One region of the Actinomadura sp. NPDC048021 genome, then DNA from elsewhere that is predicted to be linked to it. Evidence: predicted binding sites of a transcription regulator. Region 1 holds the regulator's gene; the other holds the start of a gene.
What was found. The regulator HrcA, encoded in region 1, represses chaperone genes, less so after heat shock. The targets are predictions, from matches to a motif close to TTGGCACTCTCNNNNNGAGAGTGCCAA.

Region 1 (9,945 bases):
CGTCTGGCCCGCCTGGGAGCCGGTGTTGAACACGATCCGGTAGCCGGTCTCGGCGACGCCCTCGTCGGCGGCGACCTCGTGGGCCTCGCGCACCATCTCGGCGAGCAGCTCGGCGTCCGAGGCGGCCAGCTCACCGACCGTCGGGTGGTGGTCCCGCGGGATGACCAGCACGTGCGTCGGCGCCTGGGGGTTGATGTCGCGGAACGCCACCGTCCCCGCCGACTCGCGGACGATCGTGGCGGGCACGTCCCCAGAAACGATCTTGCAGAACAGGCAGTCGGTCATCTGTCTCCCCTCGCGGCGGTCCGCGACCGCCCGGAAATCCTATCGGGACCGGCGCGGGCACGGATCGCGGCCGTCCCGGCCGGACAGGATTCCCGTCGATCGAATCGCCGTAGCGGTCGGCATTTCGACCGGCCACTGGCTAAGGTTGTCAGCTCAGGCGTAACCCCCCGGTTCGCAAGGCGTTGCGGCACATCTCGCCCCCGGCGGGAACGCCCGGATCACGTCGGTTCGGACGCGCCCGTCCGAATGGACGGCGGGGGGCCGGCAAAGGCGGCGGATAGGTGACCGAGGCAAACCAGGACATGCCCTTTCGTAAACCGAGCGACGAGGGTGCGCGTCCCACTGACGTGACCGAGACCCTCGTGGCCAGGGGCACGGCGGGCGCGGTGGCCGTCGCCTGGGACGCCGATCAGGCGGTGACCGCCCTCTACAGCGCCAACTACCGTTCGCTGGTGCGCCTGGCGGCCATGCTCGTCCGGGACGCAGGGACGGCCGAGGAGGTCGTGCAGGACGCGTTCGTCGCGATGCACGGCGGCTGGCGCCGGCTGCGCGACCCGGACAAGGCCCTGTCGTACCTGCGCCAGTCGGTGGTCAACCGGTCGCGATCGGTGCTCCGGCACCGCGCCGTCGTCGAGAAGTACGCCCCCAAGGGCCTGCCCGACGCGCCGAGCGCGGAAGCCGGCGCCATCGGAGAGCTGGAGCGCTCGGCGGTGATCGACGCGCTCTCCCGGCTCCCCGCCCGCCAGCGGGAGGCGCTCGTCCTTCGCTACTACGCCGATCTGTCCGAAGCGGAGATCGCCAACGCGATGGGCATCTCCCGCGGCGCCGTGAAGAGTCATACGGCGCGCGGCATGACCGCGCTACGCAACGTCCTGGAGCAGTTCTCATGACCACCGACCCCCACGACGAGCACGGCGAGATCCTCCGCCGCGCCCTGCACGCGGAGGCGGACTCGGTCAATCCCGCGGGCGACGGCCTGGAGCGCATCCAGGCCCGTATCGCCGACGGCCGGCGCCGCCGGACCGGCCTCGGACGGTTCGGCCCGGCGCGCTTCGGGTTCGACCGGTTCACCGTGAACTGGGCGCGCCCCCTCCTCGCCGTGGCCGCGGCCGTGCTGATCGCCGCGCTGGGCGTGACGGCGCCGCAGACGATCGACATGATCCAGCAGTCGGTCGGCAGCAACAGCCCGTCCGGCGACGGGGGCGACGACACCGCCGGGGACCGCACCGGCCCGGGGATCGACCCCGAGTTCCCCGTCCCGTCCTCGCCGGGCGCCAGCACGTCGGGAGAGCCGAGCACCCCGCAGACGCCGAGCACCAGTTCCTCGCCGGGGCTGTCGTCGTGCCGCATCCCCTCGCCGGGCGCCTCGGCCGGCTCGACCGCCACGCCGACGCAGGCGACCACGCCGTGCCCGAGCGAGACCCCGACGCAGGCGCCCCCCACGACGCCGGCCCCGCCCACGTCCACGACGCCCCCGCCGCCGAGCAAGCCCACCGAGCAGCCGACGCCGTCCGAGACGAGCGAGCCCGCGGTGACGACCGAGCAGAACCCCGCCACCACCCCGTGACGGCGCCCGCCGGCGCTACCAGCGGCCGGTGGCGGCCAGCAGCACGCTGGCCGCCGCGACTCCCGCGGTCGAGGTGCGCAGGACGGTCGGGCCGAGCCGAGCCGGACGCCCGCCCGCCGCGGCGAAGCGCTCCAGCTCGTCCTCGCTGATCCCGCCCTCGGGGCCGACCACGAGGACGATGTCGCCCCGCTCGGGCGGCTCCACGGCGCTCAGCGGCGCCGCGGCCTCCTCGTGCAGGACCAGGGCGAGGGACGCGCCGGCGATCCGCTCGGCGACGTCCTCGGTGGACTCCAGCTCCGCCACCTCGGGCAGGCGGCCGCGCCGCGCCTGCTTGCCGGCCTCGCGGGCGGTCGCGCGCCAGCGTCCGAGGGCCTTGTCGCGCCGCTCCGGGCGCCAGCGGGTGACGCACCGGGACGCCGACCACGGGACGATCTCGTCGACGCCGACCTCGGTCATGGTCTCGACCGCGAGCTCGCCCCGGTCGCCCTTCGGGAGGGCCTGGACGACCACGAGGCGGGGCGCGGGCGGGGGCTCCCGGTGCCGGGCCAGCACGTCCAGCGTGAGGGACGCCCGGTCGGCCGCGGTGACGACGCATTCGGCCAGCAGGCCCTCGCCGTCGGTCAGGTCGACCCGCTCCCCCGGCCGCAGCCGCCGCACGGCCGCCGCGTGCCGGCCCTCGGGCCCGTCGAGCAGGACGCGGTCGCGTTCCAGCTCGGCGGTTCCGGCGAGAAAGACCGGCGGGCTCATCCGAGCCGTCCGGGAGAACCGGGGCTCCGGCGGGCGTCGCTCATCGCTGCCACCCTGCTCCTCAATCGCCGCGGCGGCCTTCCTCGTAGGCCGCCGCCACCGCGCTTCAGTGCTGGTTGAAGACGTCCTTGAGACGGGAGAACACGCCGCGCTGCCCGGGGGCGAACCTGCCGGGCGGGCGCTCCTCGCCGCGCAGCACCGCGAGCCGCCGCAGCAGCTCCTCCTGCTCCTCGTCGAGCCTGTTCGGCGTCTCCACGTTGACGTGGATCATCAGATCGCCGCGGCCGCTCTCGTTGAGGTGCCGGACGCCACGGTTGTAGAGCGTGATGACCTGGCCCGACTGCGTTCCGGGCTTGATGTCGACGCTCTCGGCGGCGTCCAGCGTCTCGATCGTGACGCTGGTCCCGAGCGCCGCCGCCGTCATCGGGATCTCGACCGTGCAGTGCAGGTCGTCGCCCTCCCGCTCGTAGATCGGGTGCGGCTTCTCCACGATCTCCAGGAACAGGTCGCCGGGCGGGCCGCCGCCCGGGCCGATCTCGCCCTCGCCGGCGAGCTGGATGTGGATGCCGTTCTCCACGCCGGCCGGGATCTTGACCTTGACGGTGCGCCGGGTGCGGACCCGGCCGTCGCCGGAGCACTCGGTGCACGGGTTGCGGATCACCGAGCCGAAGCCGCCGCACGCCGGGCACGGCCGGGCCGTCATGACCTGGCCGAGGAACGAGCGCTGGACCTGCTGCACCTCGCCGCGGCCGTGGCACGTCTCGCACGTCTCCGGGTGGGTGCCGGGCGCGCAGCCCGACCCCTCGCAGGTCGTGCAGGCGACCGCCGTGTCGATGGACAGCTCGCGGGTGGTGCCGAACGCGGTCTCGGCGAGGTCGAGCTCGACCCGCAGCGTCGCGTTGCGGCCGCGCCGCGCGCGCGACCGCGGGCCCCGCGAGGTCGCGGTGCCGAAGAAGGCGTCCATGATGTCGCTGAACGGGAACCCGGCGCCGCCGAACCCGCCGGCCCCGGCCCCGCCCGCGGACGCGAACGGGTCCGCGCCGAGGTCGTACATCTCGCGCTTCTTGGGGTCGGAGAGCACCTCGTAGGCCTGGGTGATCTCCTTGAACCGCTCCTGGGTCTCCGGATCCGGGTTGACGTCCGGGTGGAGTTCCCGCGCGAGCCGGCGGTAGGCCTTCTTGACCTCGTCGGCGCTGGCGTCCCGCCGGACGCCCAGGGTCGCGTAGTAGTCGTTCGCCACTTACGACCCCGCCAGGATCTGTCCCACGTAGCGTGCCACTGCCCGTACCGCTCCCATCGTGCTGGGGTAATCCATGCGTGTCGGCCCGAGCACTCCCAGCCGGGCCAGAGTGAGGTCGCCCACCCCGTAGTCGGCGGCGACGACCGAGGTCGACTTGAGCCCCAGGTCGGGGTTCTCGGTGCCGATCCGCACCGTAACTGTAGAGGAGTCGCCGGTCTCGCCGAGCAGCCGCATGAGGACCACCTGCTCCTCCAGCGCCACCAGCACCTCCCGCAGGCTCTGCGAGAAGTCCACGGCGGCGAGGTTGGCCGCCCCGGCGAAAACGATCTTCTCCTCGTGCTTCTCGACGAGCGTCTCCAGCAGGACCGACAGGACCGCCGCCGCCACCGGCCGCTCGTCCGGGCCCACCTTGTCGGGCAGGTCCGCCACGGCCGCCGGGACCTCGCCGAAGCCGAGCCCGTCCAGGCACGTGTTGAGCAACGCCCGCAGGTGGCCGATCGATTCCTCGGAGATCTGCCCGGTCTCGATGACCCGCTGCTCGACCCGGCCGGTGTTGGTGATCAGGACGAGCAGCAGCCGCCCCTCCGCCACCGGGACCAGCTCCACGTGCCGGACCGCCGAGCGGGTCAGCGACGGGTACTGCACCACCGCGACCTGCCGGGTCAGCTGCGCGAGCAGCCGCACCGTCCGGCCGACGACGTCGTCGAGGTCGTAGGCCCCCGACAGGAACGTCTCGATCGCGCGGCGCTCGGCGACCGACAGCGGCTTGATCGTGGACAGCCGGTCGACGAACAGCCGGTAGCCCTTGTCGGTGGGGACGCGCCCGGCGCTGGTGTGGGGCTGGGCGATGTAGCCCTGCTCCTCCAGCACCGCCATGTCGTTGCGGATGGTCGCGGGCGACACCCCGAGGTTGTGCCGGTCGGCCAGCGCCTTGGATCCCACCGGCTCGTTGGTGGAGACGTAGTCCTCGACGATGGCGCGCAGGACCGCTAGTTTCCGGTCGTCCAGCACGATGTCACCTCCTTCGTCCGGCCGGTCCGTGCCACTGGCACTCCTTGCTTTCGAGTGCCAAGTCTACGGCCCGGACGGCTCGACTGGAGCGCCCCCGCACTCTCCGCATGGCTGCGTGATCCTATCCGGCCCGGAAACCGCCGCCACGCCGAAGAACGCGGGGCGGCGCCGCACGGGCGTCCCGCCCGGTTAATGTGCGGATCTGTGCGGAGTAAGAACTACGGAAACGACGTGCTGGGCGGCGACTGGCGGCGGCCCCGCAAAGGCCAGATCCCGGAGGTCCCCGCCGAGCCCGGCCTGGTCGCCGAGGATCCCGACAGCGGATTCTGCGGCGCCGTGGTCGGCTGCGACAAGTTCGGCGTCACCCTGGAGGACCGGTTCGGCAAGCGCCGGGTCTTCCCGCTGACCAGGTCCGGGTTCCTCATCGACGGGAAACCGGTCACCCTCGTCCGGCCCTCCGCCGCGCCCGCGGGCCCGGCGCGGTCGGCCTCCGGGTCGATCGCCGTCCGGGGCCTGCGGGCGCAGGTCGCCAAGGAGAGCCGCATCTACGTGGAGGGCCTCCACGACGCCGAGCTGGTCGAGAAGATCTGGGGCCACGACCTGCGCGTCGAGGGCGTCGTCGTCGAGTACCTCGAAGGCGTGGACGACCTGCCCGCCATCGTCGAGGAGTTCGCCCCCGAGGAGGGACGGCGCCTCGGCGTCCTGGTCGACCACCTCGTGGACGGGTCCAAGGAGTCGCGGATCGCCGCCCGGGTCACCTCGCCGCACGTCCTCGTGACCGGCCACCCCTTCATCGACATCTGGGAGGCCGTCAAGCCCGCGTCCGTCGGCATCCGCGCCTGGCCCCGCATCCCCCGCGGCGTCCCCTGGAAGGAGGGCGTGATCGCCGAACTCGGCTGGGGCGACGACACGGGCGCCGCCTGGAAACGCATCCTCGGCTCCGTGAACGCCTACACCGACCTGGAGCCCGCCCTCCTCGGCCGCGTGGAGGAACTCATCGACTTCGTGACCGCCTAGCCCAGGGCCCCTGGAGGAGGTCAGGTGAGGGCCCGGACCACGGCGTCGGCCAGAAGGCGGCCCTTGAGGGTGAGGACGGCTCGGCCCTGCTCGTAGGGGGCGGGCTCGACCAGGCCGTCGGCTATCGCTCTGCGGGCGGCGCCGTCGTCCAGGAGGTGGGCGGGGCAGCCCTGGGCGAGGCGCAGTTCGAGCATGACGCGTTCGATGTGCCGGTCCTCGTCGGTGAGGATCTCCCTGGCGTGGGCGGGCGTGGTGCCCTCGGCGAGGCGGGCGGCGTAGGCGGCGGGGTGCTTGACGTTCCACCAGCGGGTGCCGCCGACGTGGCTGTGGGCGCCCGGGCCGACGCCCCACCAGTCGGCGCCCGTCCAGTAGAGCATGTTGTGCCGGCATGCGGCGCGCGGGTCGGCGGCCCAGTTGGAGATCTCGTACCAGTGCAGGCCGTTGCCGCTGAGCAGCTCGTCGGCGATCAGGTAGCGGTCGGCCATGGCGTCGTCGTCGGGGGCGGTCAGTTCGCCGCGCCGCACCTGCGCCGCCAGGCGGGTGCCCTCCTCGACGATGAGCGCGTAGGCGGACACGTGGTCGGGCTCCGCCGCCAGGGCCGCCTCCAGGGAGCCCCTCCAGTCGTCGTCGGTCTCCCCTGGCGTCCCGTAGATGAGGTCGAGGTTGATGTGCTCGAAACCCGCCTTGCGCGTCCACTCGACGACCTGCGGGACGCGTCCGGGCGTGTGCGCGCGTTCCAGGACGGCCAGGACGTGCTCGCGCGCGCTCTGCATGCCGTAGGAGACGCGCGTGAAGCCGGCTTCGCGGAGTCCGGCGACGTACGCCTCGTCCACCGACTCCGGATTGGCCTCGGTGGTGACCTCCGCGCCCGGGGCGAGCCCGAACTCGGCGTCGATGGCGGAAAGGACGCGGCCCAGGTCGTCCGGCGGGAGAAGGGTCGGCGTGCCGCCGCCCACGAAGACGGTCTCCACGGGAAGGTCCACGTCGCCGAGCACTCGCCGGGCCATGCGGACCTCGCGGATCGCGGTGTCGGCGTAGGAGTCGCGGCTCGCCCCTGGGCCGAGCTCCGTCGCCGTGTAGGTGTTGAAGTCGCAGTACCCGCACCGGGTCACGCAGAAGGGCACGTGCACGTAGAAGGCGAACGGGCGCTTTCCGAGGCCGTCCAGGGCAGCGCCGGGCAGCGCACCGTCGGCCGGCACGGGATCTCCGTCAGGGAGCGTCGAGGGCACCTGTCCAGTCTGCCCCGCTCCGCCGCCTGCTTCGACCGGGCGGTCAGGCGTCCCCGAGCTTGTCGCGGAGCCAGTCGGGGACGTGCTCGGCCGCGCGGGGGAAGCGGTCGAGGTCCTGGACGTACGCGGACGGGGCCAGCGGCGGGGTGAAGTCGGGCTCGCCGTCGTAGTCGAACTCGGCGCTGAAGTGGCCGGAGCGCTCGACCTGGAGGCGCGCGGTGAACCAGGCGCCCTTGTCGGCCCGGTACATGACGCGGCGCAGCTCGTCCATCTTCCCGACGGCCTGGCCCGGGGGCAGGGCCGTGCGGCGCCCGCCGCCCGGGCCCTCGACCTCGAAGGAGGCGCTGTCGATGCCGACCGTCGCGCGGAACTCGAAGTCGAGCCGCTGCCAGCCCGCGGGGGCGGCCGAACGCAGCGCGCGCACGGCGCCGTTCACCGTCTCCCGCTCCTTCTCGGAACGCAGAACCTGGTCGGGGTGGGTCACGCTGCCTCCGCGAGGTCGGCCGGGTTCGGTTGATCAAGGCGCCGTACCCGTCCGACCGTACCGCCATCGGCGCCCATGCCAAGCAGCCGCCGCCGTGTCGCGGCCGACCGGCGCGACTTGCGTCGCCGACCGCCTGAGGAGCCGCAACGAATACGGATAAGGTCGTCGGGATGCGAAATGAGGGTGCGACCGGCCGGGGACGCGTTCCCGCCCGGGTGCTGCTGCGCGGCGAGCCGGACGGCTGGCACTGGGTGCTGGTGGACGACGCGGGCGCCGAGCGGCGCTCGGACTTCGCCGGCGCGGGGACGCGCTGGTCCCCGCGCGGCCGCTCCGACCCGGAACCGGCGTGGTGGCGCCGCCGGCTCGCCGAGACGGCCGACGGCCTGCGGGAGGCGGTCGCCGAGCGGCTGACCGACGCGACGTTCCGCGAGTTCGGCGCCGAGGCCGCGGTGACCTGGTTCGCGGTGGCCGAGCCCGTCGAGTGGGAGGGCATCGTCACCCTCCGGGAGGCCGATCCGGCGCGGTTCCCCGGCCGCGTGCCGCCGTTCGTGGTCACGCTGGAGCCGGGGCGCGGGGCGCTGCTGCCGGACGCGAGCCTGCTGTTCTCCACCCGCGCCGCGGACGCCTGGACGACCCTCGCCGCGATCGCCGAGCGGTGCGGCACCCTCCCGCCGAAGTCGTCGTTCCTGTGCGGGTGGGCCGGGCACCGCAGCGTCCGGGTGGGGCGCGGGACGCTGGCGCTGTCCACCGGGCGGGGCGACGACGGCGTCGAGCGGCTCGCGCAGATCTGCGGGACGCGGACGTCCGGCTGGAGCGGCAACCCCGAGATGCGGTTCCGGCTCGACGGCGTCGACCTGCTCGACGAGCCCGCCGGCGACGTCGTCGCGCTGCTGCGGGAGCTCGGCCACGAGATCGCCCGGCGCGGCCGCTCGGTCCACCTGGCGGCCTGCGGGCTCACCCTCCACGCGCCCGACGGGGCGGACGAGGCGGAGCGGTTCACCGGCGTGTCCCTGGGGGTGCCCGCGGGGCTGTCGCCGCTGTGGGCCGGTTCCTGACCCGCGCGACTCGCCGGCGCACACGGAGCCGTCACCCACGGGGGACCTCGCCGTCACCCGAACGCAACCGCGGCCGCCTAGGTTCCCCGATCATGAGAAGCCGCGCGCGCCATGCAGTGCTCGCCGTGACCGGCGCAGCCCTCGCCGGCGCTCCCCTCGCCCTCACCGCCCCCGCCCACGCCGCCGGACCGCCCGGCACGATCAACGTCCACCGCGGCGGCCCCGCCCGGTCGCTGCCGTTCACCGCCCGCCGGGACGGGGAGGCGGTGATCTCCTTCACCGCGTCCGCCCCCGGCGTCTCCTGGGCTCACCGGGGCGCCGAGTCGGCCGTCGTGTCGATCGCCGTCGACGGGCGCCATGTGACCGACCTCGTCGTCCCCTCGTCCGACCCGGTCCCCCGCAGCCTCGGGCTCGGGCACGTCGGGAAGGGGCGCCACAAGGTGACACTGCGGTTCGCCAAGGGCAGCGCGCCCGCCGCACGGCGCGTCACCCTCCGGCGGCCCGCGGTCGGCATGCCGGAGGCGGAGGCGCTCGCCCTGCGCCACGCGCCCGTCGTCGTCGGGCGGACCGGCTGGCCGTTCGGCGACCCCTACCAGAACGCGACCACCGACACCCCCCTTCTCGCGTGGCACGAGACCCGTCCCGCCGCCGTCCCCGGCCACAAGATCATCGAGTACTCGGTGGTGTGGAGCAACGAGGACGGCGGCACCGACACGCCCGCGCTGATGGCCCGCTGGGGCCGGACGACCGACATCGAGTGGATCTACCGGGTCGAGGTCGACGCGTCCGGCCGGCGCGTGGACGGCACCGCCGTCTACCAGGCGCCGATGCACCTGACCCTGAAGTTCACGGGCCGCTACGAAGGCGACCATCCCGTCCTGCAGACCTGCACCCAGAACAACAACATGTGCGACGTGATCTCGCCGGACCCGCCGCTGCGCTTCCTGCTCGACGCCGGCGGCACGCGCCCGGACGGCCGGGCCCGCGAGGCCGTCATGGACCGCGAGCCGTGGACCTACCGGATCGCCGCGCAGGAGATGGTCCGCGAGAAGAAGATCGAGAACCCGTCCGATCCGGCGACGCGCGAGGTCGGCGACCAGCGGACGTACCTGTTCGTGGAGTTCGCCAAGACGACGGGCGCCGCGACCGGGTCGGGGTCGGTCCCGGGCGTCGCGCTCGGGGTGCGCCTGAAGGCCGACCCGTCCCGGCTCTACCGCTCCGACCACGACGAGCCGACCTGGTCGATCGACCGTGACGGCGCCGTCGCCACCACCGTCGAGCTGCCGGAGGGGACCGCGGTCTCCGGCCTC
Region 2 (9,945 bases), on a different contig from region 1:
TGTCGGCGCCCGCGACCAGGGCCTTGGCGATGTCGCCCGAGTACTGCAGGCCGCCGTCCCCGATCACCGGGACGCCCGCCGCCTTCGCCGCGCGGGCCGCCTCGAAGATCGCGGTGATCTGCGGGACGCCGACGCCGGCGACGATGCGGGTGGTGCAGATCGAGCCGGGGCCCACCCCGACCTTGATCGCGTCGGCGCCCGCGTCCACCAGCACCTGGGCGCCCGCCGCGGTGGCGACGTTCCCGCCGACGACCTGGACCGACGAGTTGCCCTTGATCGCGGCGATCGTGTCGGCGACGCCCTTGGAGTGGCCGTGCGCCGTGTCCACGATGATCACGTCGGTGCCGGCCTCGATGAGGGCGCGAGCGCGGCGCAGCGCGTCCTCGCCGACGCCCACGGCCGCGGCGACGAGCAGGCGGCCGTCGGCGTCCTTGGTGGAGTCGGGGTACTGCTCGCTCTTGGTGAAGTCCTTGGTGGTGATCAGGCCCTTGAGGCGGCCCTCGCCGTCGACGAGCGGGAGCTTCTCCACCTTGTTGCCCGCGAGCAGGCGGAACGCCTCCTCGCGGGAGACGTCCACCGGGGCGGTGATGAGCGGCATCGGCGTCATCACCTCGCGGACGGAACGCGACAGGTCCGTCTCGAAGCGCATGTCGCGGTTGGTCACGATGCCGACGAGCACGCCGCGCACGTCGGTGACCGGCACGCCGGAGATCCGGTAGCGGGCGCACAGCTCCTCGACGTCGGCGAGCGTGGCGTCCGGCAGGCAGGTCACCGGGTTGGTGATCATCCCCGCCTCGGAGCGCTTGACCCGGTCGGCCTCCGCGGCCTGCTCCTCGATCGACATGTTGCGGTGCAGCACGCCGATGCCGCCCTGGCGCGCCATCGCGACCGCGGTGCGGGCCTCGGTCACCGTGTCCATCGCCGCCGAGACGAGCGGGATCCGCAGCGAGATCTCGCGGGTCAGCCGGGTCGTGGTGTCGGCCTCGCCGGGCTGCAGGTCGGAGTAGCCCGGCAGCAGGAGCACGTCGTCGAAGGTCAGGCCCTGCGGGAGGAACTTGTCGGGCTCGGCGGCGGGGTTCATGACAACCTTCCCGTGGTGGTGGCGGCATCGGGCCAGGTCACAAGGGACCCTGTCCCCATGGTAGGGGCTGGGCCGACGGCCGGGCGGGCTTTGGGCGCGGCGCTCACGTGGTCTTGATGACATCTGCCAACACGCCGGGCGCTCCTTCGCATTCCCCTCCGTGCACGCGCGCTTCGCGCTCGTTCGCGCACGGAGGAGGCCGGGGGGTGCACCTCCCGGGGCGTCCCGCAGTAGCGTGGGGGTGTGCACGACGATGCTCCGCTCGACCCGTTCGCCGGAGATCCGGAGGATCCGGCGGCGGCGCTCGGCGACCCGGGCGACGAGACCGCTCCGCTCAGCGTGACGGAGCGGGAGGACGTGCTGGCCGACCTCGCCGACCTGGAGGTCTTCCGGGCCCTGCTGGAGCCGCTCGGGGTGCGCGGCCTCACGGTCGACTGCGGCGACTGCGGCAAGATGCACTACATCGACTGGGAGCTGCTGCACGGCAACCTGCGCCACCTGCTCGACGAGGGCCTCCCCCGCGTGCACGAGCCCGCGCTCTCCCCCGATCCCGTCGACTACGTCAGCTGGGAGTACGCCCGCGGCTACGTCGACGGCGTGATCGACAGCGAAGAGGGGCGCGACGAGAACTGACCGCCCGAGCCCGCACCGATCCGGACGCGAGGGGCGCGGGGCGCCGTCAGTCGTCGGTGGGGCGGTTCTGGTAGTCGAGGGCGCGTTTGCGGGCCAGGCGGCGCAGATCGTCGAGACGGGGACGCGGGTCGGCGAGCGGCTGCGCGTCGGGCCTCTCCACCGGCTCCGCGAACATCGTCGGGGCCTCCTGCCTGCGCGGAAGGCGGCGCGGCAGGTGACGGGGGAAGGGCCCGTCCGGGCGGCGCCTGAGCTGCCGGCCCTCACCGCGGTCCGGGGCCTCGGACGGCGTGCGCGCGGCGGGGCGTCCCGCCTCCGGGGCCGGGCGCACGGGCGGCCGCGGACGCTGGAGCGCGCCGGCGTCGGTGTCGGCCGTCGTGTCGACCTCCTCCGCCACGCCGGACGCGGCCGGCGTCGGGGACGCCGTGGTGCGTTCGGCGACGCCGCCGCCCGCGGCCGCGACGCCGCTGCTGGCGAGGACGGCGCCGGCCACGCCCAGGGCCACGATGGTGCGCGGCCCGCGGCGGCGCGGGCCGGGCCCCGACGGGGCCGGCGGTTCGGGGGCGTCGCAGGCCGGGTCGTCGACGTCGACGATCAGGGCGCGCAGGAGCCGCACCGCGGGGTCGCGGTCGTCGGAGGGCTCCGCGGGGTCGCGGTCGTCGTCCTGCGGGACGGCGGGGCGGGCTTCGGCCCGGGCCTCGCCGGGGCTCTCACCAGGAGCGGCGGAACCGGCAGCGCCTCGGGCCGCCAGCGACTCGAAGAGCGCGTCGGTCCGCCGGACTGCGGAAAGGTCCACGGGCGGGACGGCAGGCGGACGGGACCGCGGCGCCTGCGCCGGGGCGTCGCCGCGGCGGGCGGGGTCGTCCGGATCCGGGGCGCCCCGCAGGCCGGTGAGGGGGCCGCGCTCCGTCAAGCGATCGACTCCTCTCTGGCCATCGCGCGCAGCCGGGCCAGGGCCCGGTGCTGCGCGACCCGTACCGCCCCCGCGGACATGCCCAGCACATTACCGGTCTCCTCCGCCGACAGGCCCGCGACGACCCGCAGCAGCACGAGCTCGCGCTGGTGCTCGGGCAACCGGGTGAGCAGGTCGCGGGCGCGCTGCGCCTCGATGTAGCGGACCACCGTCTCCTCGGGGCCCGGGCGGTCGTCCGGACCGTCCGGCAGGTCCTCGGTGGGGACGGCGGCGCGGACCGCGCTGCGCAGCGCGTCCGCGATCTTGTGCGCGGCGATGCCGAAGACGAAGGACGCGAACGGCCGGCCCATGTCCCGGTAGCGGGGCAGGGCCGACAGGACGGCGATGCAGACCTCCTGCGCCACGTCGTCGGCGATGTGGTACTGCCCGGAGACCCGGCCGAGCCGGGCCCGGCAGTACCGGACGATCATGGGCCGCACCTCGGCGATGAGGACCTCGATGGCGCCCGGGTCGCCCTGCACGGCGAGATGGGTCAGCTCCCTGAGGTCGCCGTCGCCCGCGTCGGCGGCGCGCAGCGCCCGCGCCGAACGGGGGGCGGGAGGGGCGGGCCCGTTCGAGGGGTCGGCAGCACGCGCGGCCATGGTTCCGGCGAAGCTTCCCTCGGTCACGTCAAGCATGATGCCCAGCACCCCCGGGCGTGTCTCCACTGTCGTCTACAACGGAATGGTCACAGTGCGGGAGCGAACCTGGAGTTATTACGCGTCGTGGTCATCGCGCTGCCGGGCGTGGCGGACTTCTGCGGGCGAAGACGCGCTTTCTCCGGCGGCGGGACGGCCACCCGGCCGGGACGCGGCGAGGCCCCCGCCCGGACGGACGGGGGCCTCGCCTACGCTCCCCGGACGGGACGAGCCCGCCGGTCGGCCGATCTCAGTGGCCGTGACCGTGGCCGTGGCCGTGGCCGCCGCCGGCGGCCTCGTCGGCCTCCTCCGGCTTGTCGACCACGAGCGCCTCGGTGGTGAGGAGCATGCCCGCGATGGAGGCGGCGTTGGTGACCGCCGAGCGGGTGACCTTCACCGGGTCGATGACGCCCTGGGCGATCAGGTCGCCGTACTCGCCGGTGGCGGCGTTGTAGCCGTGCCCGGCCTGCAGCGCCTCCACCTTGGAGACGACGACGTAGCCCTCCTGGCCGGCGTTCTCGGAGATCCAGCGCAGCGGCTCGGGCAGCGCGCGGCGGACCGCCTCGGCGCCGGTCGCCTCGTCGCCGGACAGGCCGAGGGCGCCGAAGCCCTCCTTGGCGACGTGCACCAGGGCGCTGCCGCCGCCGGAGACGATGCCCTCCTCGATCGCCGCGCGGGTCGCCGAGATGGCGTCCTCCAGGCGGTGCTTCTTCTCCTTCAGCTCCACCTCGGTGGCGGCGCCGACGCGCAGCACGCAGACGCCGCCGGCCAGCTTGGCCAGGCGCTCCTGCAGCTTCTCGCGGTCCCAGTCGGAGTCGCTGTTCTCGATCTCCACCTTGATCTGGTTGATCCGGGCGGTGACCTCGTCCGCCGAGCCCTCGCCGTCGACGATGGTGGTGGCGTCCTTGGTGACGGTGATCCGGCGGGCGCGGCCGAGGTCCTCCAGCCCGATCGAGTCGAGCTTGAGGCCGATCGCCTCGCTGACGACCTGGCCGCCGGTCAGGGTGGCCATGTCGCCGAGCATCGCCTTGCGGCGGTCGCCGAAGCCGGGCGCCTTGACCGCGACGGACAGGAAGGTGCCGCGGATCTTGTTGGCGACGAGCAGCGCCAGCGCCTCGCCCTCGACGTCCTCGGCCACCACGAGCAGCGGCTTCTTGGTCTGGGCGACCTTCTCGGCCAGCGGCAGGAACTCCTGCACGTTGGAGATCTTGCCGTCCACGATCAGCACGTAGGCGTCCTCCAGGACGGCCTCCATGCGCTCGTGGTCGGTGACCATGTGCGGCGACAGGTAGCCCTTGTCGAACTGGAGGCCCTCGGTGAACTCCAGTTCGAGGCCCATCGTGTGGGCCTCCTCGACGGTGATGACGCCGTCCTTGCCGACCTTCTCGAACGCCTCGGCGATCAGCTCGCCGATCTGCGGGTCCTGCGCGGAGATGGTCGCGACGTGCGCGATCTCGCCCTTCTCCTCGACCTCGCGGGCCGACTTCAGCAGCTGGTCGGAGACGTACTGGGCGGCCGCGTCGATGCCCCGCTTGAGGGCGAGCGGCGAGGCGCCGGCCGCCACGTTGCGGGTCCCCTCGCGGACCAGCGCCTGCGCGAGGACGGTCGCCGTGGTGGTGCCGTCGCCCGCGATGTCGTTGGTCTTGGTCGCCACTTCCTTGGCGAGCTGGGCCCCGAGGTTCTCGTAGGGGTCCTCCAGCTCCACCTCGCGGGCGATGGTGACGCCGTCGTTGGTGATCGTCGGCGCGCCGAACTTCTTGTCGATGACGACGTTGCGGCCGCGCGGGCCGATCGTCACCTTGACGGCGTCCGCGAGAGCGTTGACGCCGCGCTCAAGAGCCCGGCGAGCGTCCTCCTCGAACTCCAGGATCTTCGCCATGCGGATACTCCTCTTTCACGCGATCCGCCCCGGCGGGCCGCCCGAAGGCGGCGCCGACCGGGGCGGGTGCATCACGTCTCGGTGATTACTTCTCGATGACCGCGAGCACGTCGCGGGCCGAGAGGACGAGGTATTCCTCGCCGTTGTACTTGACCTCGGTGCCGCCGTACTTGCTGTAGAGCACGACCTCGCCGACCTTGACGTCGACGGGGACGCGCTCGCCCTTGTCGTCGACGCGACCCGGGCCAACGGCAAGGACGGTGCCCTCCTGGGGCTTCTCCTTGGCGGTGTCCGGAATCACCAGGCCCGACGCGGTGGTGGTCTCGGCCTCAAGCGGCTGGACGACGATGCGGTCCTCAAGCGGCTTGAGAACAACCTTGGTGGCGGTCGTCACGATCTGACCTCCCCTTCGATTGGTCCTCGGCCGGCCACGGATGACCGACCAGCACATGTGACAGAAGAGGCGACCCTGGACCGGCCTGCCGTCGCGGGTGCCAGACCGACCTTCGTCGCTGTATTTGGCACTCTACCCTTGAGAGTGCCAGTCGTGAGACTATTCCGTGCCCGGTACCCCGTCAACACGGACACGGGCCCGCCCGGCGACCGTCTCCAGAGGTTCACCCGCGGCCGCCGTCCGGTCTCCGCCGTCCGGCTCGGCCGCTAACTTCCACCCTATGGACATCGCGTCGTTCCGGGCCCTGAGCACCCCCTCCGGCCAGGCGCTCCTGAGGGAGACGGCCGAGGCGGACGTGAGCGAGGACGGACTGCTCGCCACGGCGTCCCGCCTGCGGGAGCGGCACGATCCCGCGCTCGTGGCCGCCGCGCTGACGCAGGTCCGGTTGCGCAAAAGGGCACGGGCCAAGTTCGGGGCGGACGCCGACCGCATGTACTTCACGCAGGCGGGGCTTGAGCAGTCGACGCGCGCGAGCGTGGCGGCCTACCGTGCCGGAAGGTTCGCGGACCGGCCGCCCGGCGCGCGCGTGCTGGAGCTCGGATGCGGGATAGGCGCCGACCTCATCGCCCGAGCGCGCGCGGGCCTGGCCGGGGACGGCGTGGAACTGGACCCGCTGACCGCCGAGGTGGCCCGTGCCAACCTGGCCGTCTTCGGGCTGGACGGTCTCGCCTCCGTCCGCGTCGGGGACGCCACCGAGGAGGACCCGTCCGGGTTCGACGCGGTCTTCGCCGATCCTGGGCGGCGCACGGCGCGGGGCCGTGTCTTCGATCCCCGTTCGTATGAGCCGCCGCTCGACGTCGTCCTGGCCATGGCCGGCCAGGTGCCCGCGGCCTGCGTGAAGGTCGCGCCCGGCATCCCGCATGAGGCCGTACCGGACGACGCGGAGGCCGAGTGGATCTCGGTAGGGGGCGAGGTCAAGGAAGCAGCCCTCTGGCTGGGCGGGCTGGCCGGGCCGGTGGGTCGGCGGGCCACTCTCCTCGCGTCCGACACCCATCTCTCGGGAACAGAGCCCCAGGTGTGGACCCTGACTCCCCAAGGTCTGGACGACCCGGACGTACGCGCGTGGGGCCGTTACCTGTACGAGCCTGATGGCGCCGTGATCCGGGCCCACTTGGTCGGCGAAGTCGCGGAACTGGTCGGGGGCGGCTTGGCGGACCCGCACATCGCGTACGTCACCTCCGACGAGCTGCGCCCGACGCCCTTCGCCTCCGCCTACGAGGTGGAGGACGTGATGGCGTTCTCCGTGAAGCGGCTGCGCGCCGAGCTGCGCCGCCGCGAGATCGGCGTGCTGACCGTCAAGAAGCGCGGTTCCGCCGTCGACGTCGACCGGCTCCGCCGCGACCTCGGCTTCGGCGGGCGCCGCGCGGGCCGCGGCGCCAAGGAGCTGACCGTCGTGGTGACGCGCGTGGGGCGCGATCCCGTCGCCCTGCTGACGCACCCCGTCGCGGGGGCCTGACCGGCCGGTCGCCGGGGCCTGACCCGCCCGGGGCGGGCTCCGCCCGGCAACCCTGCCCAAAGATCTCCCACTGGGCGGCGCAGCACCAAGGGGGACCAGGCGACGCGCCATGGCGGTGCAAATCATCGATGCTTTCCGGCATTGCGCGCACCAGGGATTGCGGCCACCTGGCAAGGGCACGGCGCGGCGCGGGAATCGGCGCGCCGAGATCAACCGGCGCGAAAAACACCAAGGCAGGTTCACCGGCCGGGACGCCCGTCCCCCTAAAGCCCTCCCGAAAAGGCCCGGAACCCGCCCCTCGGCATCACTCCCGACGCCTGCGCGTCGGGCGGGCGTGGCCGTCCCCGGGGTTCGGGAACTGCCGATGTTGGACGAGATGTACGGACAGAACGGCACCCGGAACGCCGGACCCGTCCCGCGCCGCCCGCCACCGCCCACCCCACCTATCCCCCCAACACGGGCAATATGCCTGAAGCGGGAAAGTAACCATGCATTCGGCTATATCTCGCTATCCCGTCTAGTCGGATAACAGGCGCATTCCGCAGAACTCGCAATCTTCTCTGCTACCCGTTTTGGCCGCGCTCTACACGCACTACAGTGGCCACTCCAGAGATTCATTTGCCGTGCGTCATTTCGTCGCGCCGGCACACGAAGGAGCATCGGGTGGAAACGAATCACAACTTCCTGCAGACGGGGGGTCAACCGGTCTCGGATCGGATGCGGGAGTTGCTCGCCCGTGCGGCGCAGGACCACGTCTACGAACAGCGTTCACAGGGTCAGGTCCTCGACGAGATCCGCCAGCGCCTGGAAGGCATGGAGTGGCTTCTCCGCGAGGTCCGGGAGCGCGAGCTCAGCGGGCTGACCGGACAGATCGAGAGCGTCCGCGGGCAGGTCGACGACCTGTCCGGCAAGCCCCCTGAATGGGCCGAGGGCCTGGCCGAGCACATCGAGGCGTTCGGCGAGCGGGTCAAGCCCGTCGCCGAGCTGCCCGCGCTGTGGGCCGACGTCGGCGTGGTGGCCGAGAACGTCGACGAGGGCCTGACCCGCATCCAGGCCGTCCTCGACTCCGCGCAGCAGATCACCGACGCCACGCAGCAGGCGTCGCAGCGCATGGACGAGATGACCAAGCGGCTGGACAAGCTCCAGGGCAGCATGGAGGCCGCGTCCGTCCGCTTCAACCGGCTCGACAAGTCGCTCGCGGAGCTCGGCCACCGGTCCGAGCGGCTCGAACACTCCGTCAACGGGGTCACCTCACGGGTCGACCAGGCGCTCGGCGAGATGGCCGAGCGCATGGAGCAGGGTCTTGAAGCGGTCAACGGCCGGGTCGAGGGCGTCGGCGGCCGCCTCGACGGGCTCGACGGGCGGCTGGACGGCGTCGACGGGCGCCTCGAAGGGGTCTCGGGCAAGCTGGGCGGGCTGGACGGCCGGTTCGAGAGCGTCGACGGGCGGCTCGACGGGCTCGGCGAGCGGATCAACCGGCTGCCCGCCACGCTGGAGATCGCCGAGGTGCACCGGCTGCTGGCCGAGATCGCGCGGCGCCCGGCGGCCGAGTACGGCGACCGGTTCGACGCGCTGGAGAAGCACCTCGCCGAGGCCGTCGACCCGCTGATCGAGGAGCTGCGCGCCCGGCCCGACCGCGACGAGGTCAAGGCCACCATGTCGCAGATCGCCGAGACCGCCTACAGCGACGTCGCCAAGCGCATGGACGAGTTCTCCCGCAGGTTCGAGGACGTGCACGACGACGTCCGCAAGCGCATCGAGAACATCCACGAGGAGGTCGCCAAGCGGGTCGACAGCGCGCTGGAGGAGTTCACCACCCAGGTCGACATCGTCTCCCGCCGCGTCGAGTCCGTGCACGCCGACGTCGCCAAGCAGGTCGGGACCATGCAGGAGGACGTCGCGCGGCAGGTCAGCGGCGTCCACCACGACTTCGGCAAGCGGATCGGCGACATCCACCAGGACGTCACGCGCCAGGTCGGCAGCATCCACGACGACGTCGCCAAGCAGGTCGGGACCATGCAGGAGGACGTCGCGCGGCAGGTCGGCGGCGTCCAGGCCGAATTCGCGAGGCGGGTGGAGAGCATGCAGGACGAGGCCGCGCGGCGCGCCGACGCGGCGCAGGCGGATTTCGCCAAGCGCTTCTCCCATGTCGAGGACGAGGTCGGCCGGAAGGTGGACGGCGTCCACGACGATGTGTCCAAGCAGGTCAACGCGGTGCACGAGGACGTGCTGAAGCGGCTGTCCACCCTGGAGGAGACCATGCTCGCGCTCGCCGAGGCGCTGCTGCGTCCCCGCCGCGAGACCAAGGACTGACGAGCGTCCGGGTGGGGCCGGCGCGGGCCCCACCCGGCATCCTGATACCTCCCGGTATTCGCGGCATTCGTCCCGCGAACCGCCGGGACGACCGAAGATGCTTCGTTCATGTCACCCCGATGACGTGCGTTTTGTTACTTTCCGTCTTCGCAAAATCACTCCCAATACCCTTCGGAATCCGTTTTCATGGATCAGGTGACCCACCTACCGGCTCCCTGCCTGCCGACCGGCGTCCCGCCCGGGCACACCACCCTGCGATGGGTGGAGGAGTGCCTCGGCAAGGGCGCCGAGGTCCGCATGGTGCGGCCCCTCGCCGGCGGCTCCGCCCACGCCAACCACGCCCTCCTCGTCGAGAGCCGCTCCGGCGAGGCGCACCACCTCGTCCTGCGCCGCTGGACCTCCCGCGAGACGGCTCCCCGCCACTGCTACGGCGACGCCGAGTTCTCCCCCGAGCGCGAGATCGCGGCGCTCGCGCTGCTCGCCAGCGGGAAGATCGCCGCACCGTCCCTCGTGGCCGCCGACCCGTCGGGCGCCTACTGCGA

Region 2: the regulator HrcA is predicted to act here: its motif matches at 5,699-5,725, upstream of groES (co-chaperone GroES).

What each region holds. Positions count from the first base shown of each region.
Region 1 covers NZ_JBEZJQ010000013.1:237,246-247,190, forward strand. The annotation lists gene AB0C87_RS23160 (histidine triad nucleotide-binding protein) at 1-285, opposite strand, end outside; gene AB0C87_RS23165 (SigE family RNA polymerase sigma factor) at 633-1,175, shown strand; gene AB0C87_RS23170 (hypothetical protein) at 1,172-1,852, shown strand; gene AB0C87_RS23175 (16S rRNA (uracil(1498)-N(3))-methyltransferase) at 1,868-2,599, opposite strand; gene dnaJ (molecular chaperone DnaJ) at 2,706-3,839, opposite strand; gene hrcA (heat-inducible transcriptional repressor HrcA) at 3,840-4,850, opposite strand; gene AB0C87_RS23190 (DUF3097 domain-containing protein) at 5,055-5,867, shown strand; gene hemW (radical SAM family heme chaperone HemW) at 5,888-7,096, opposite strand; gene AB0C87_RS23200 (hypothetical protein) at 7,140-7,580, opposite strand; gene AB0C87_RS23205 (hypothetical protein) at 7,751-8,635, shown strand; gene AB0C87_RS23210 (hypothetical protein) at 8,728-9,945, shown strand, end outside.
Region 2 covers NZ_JBEZJQ010000015.1:79,790-89,734, reverse strand. The annotation lists gene guaB (IMP dehydrogenase) at 1-1,081, opposite strand, end outside; gene AB0C87_RS24655 (DUF5319 domain-containing protein) at 1,325-1,714, shown strand; gene AB0C87_RS24650 (hypothetical protein) at 1,761-2,624, opposite strand; gene AB0C87_RS24645 (sigma-70 family RNA polymerase sigma factor) at 2,621-3,265, opposite strand; gene groL (chaperonin GroEL) at 3,552-5,180, opposite strand; gene groES (co-chaperone GroES) at 5,266-5,577, opposite strand; gene AB0C87_RS24630 (SAM-dependent methyltransferase) at 5,855-7,090, shown strand; gene AB0C87_RS24625 (hypothetical protein) at 7,754-9,403, shown strand; gene AB0C87_RS24620 (phosphotransferase) at 9,599-9,945, shown strand, end outside.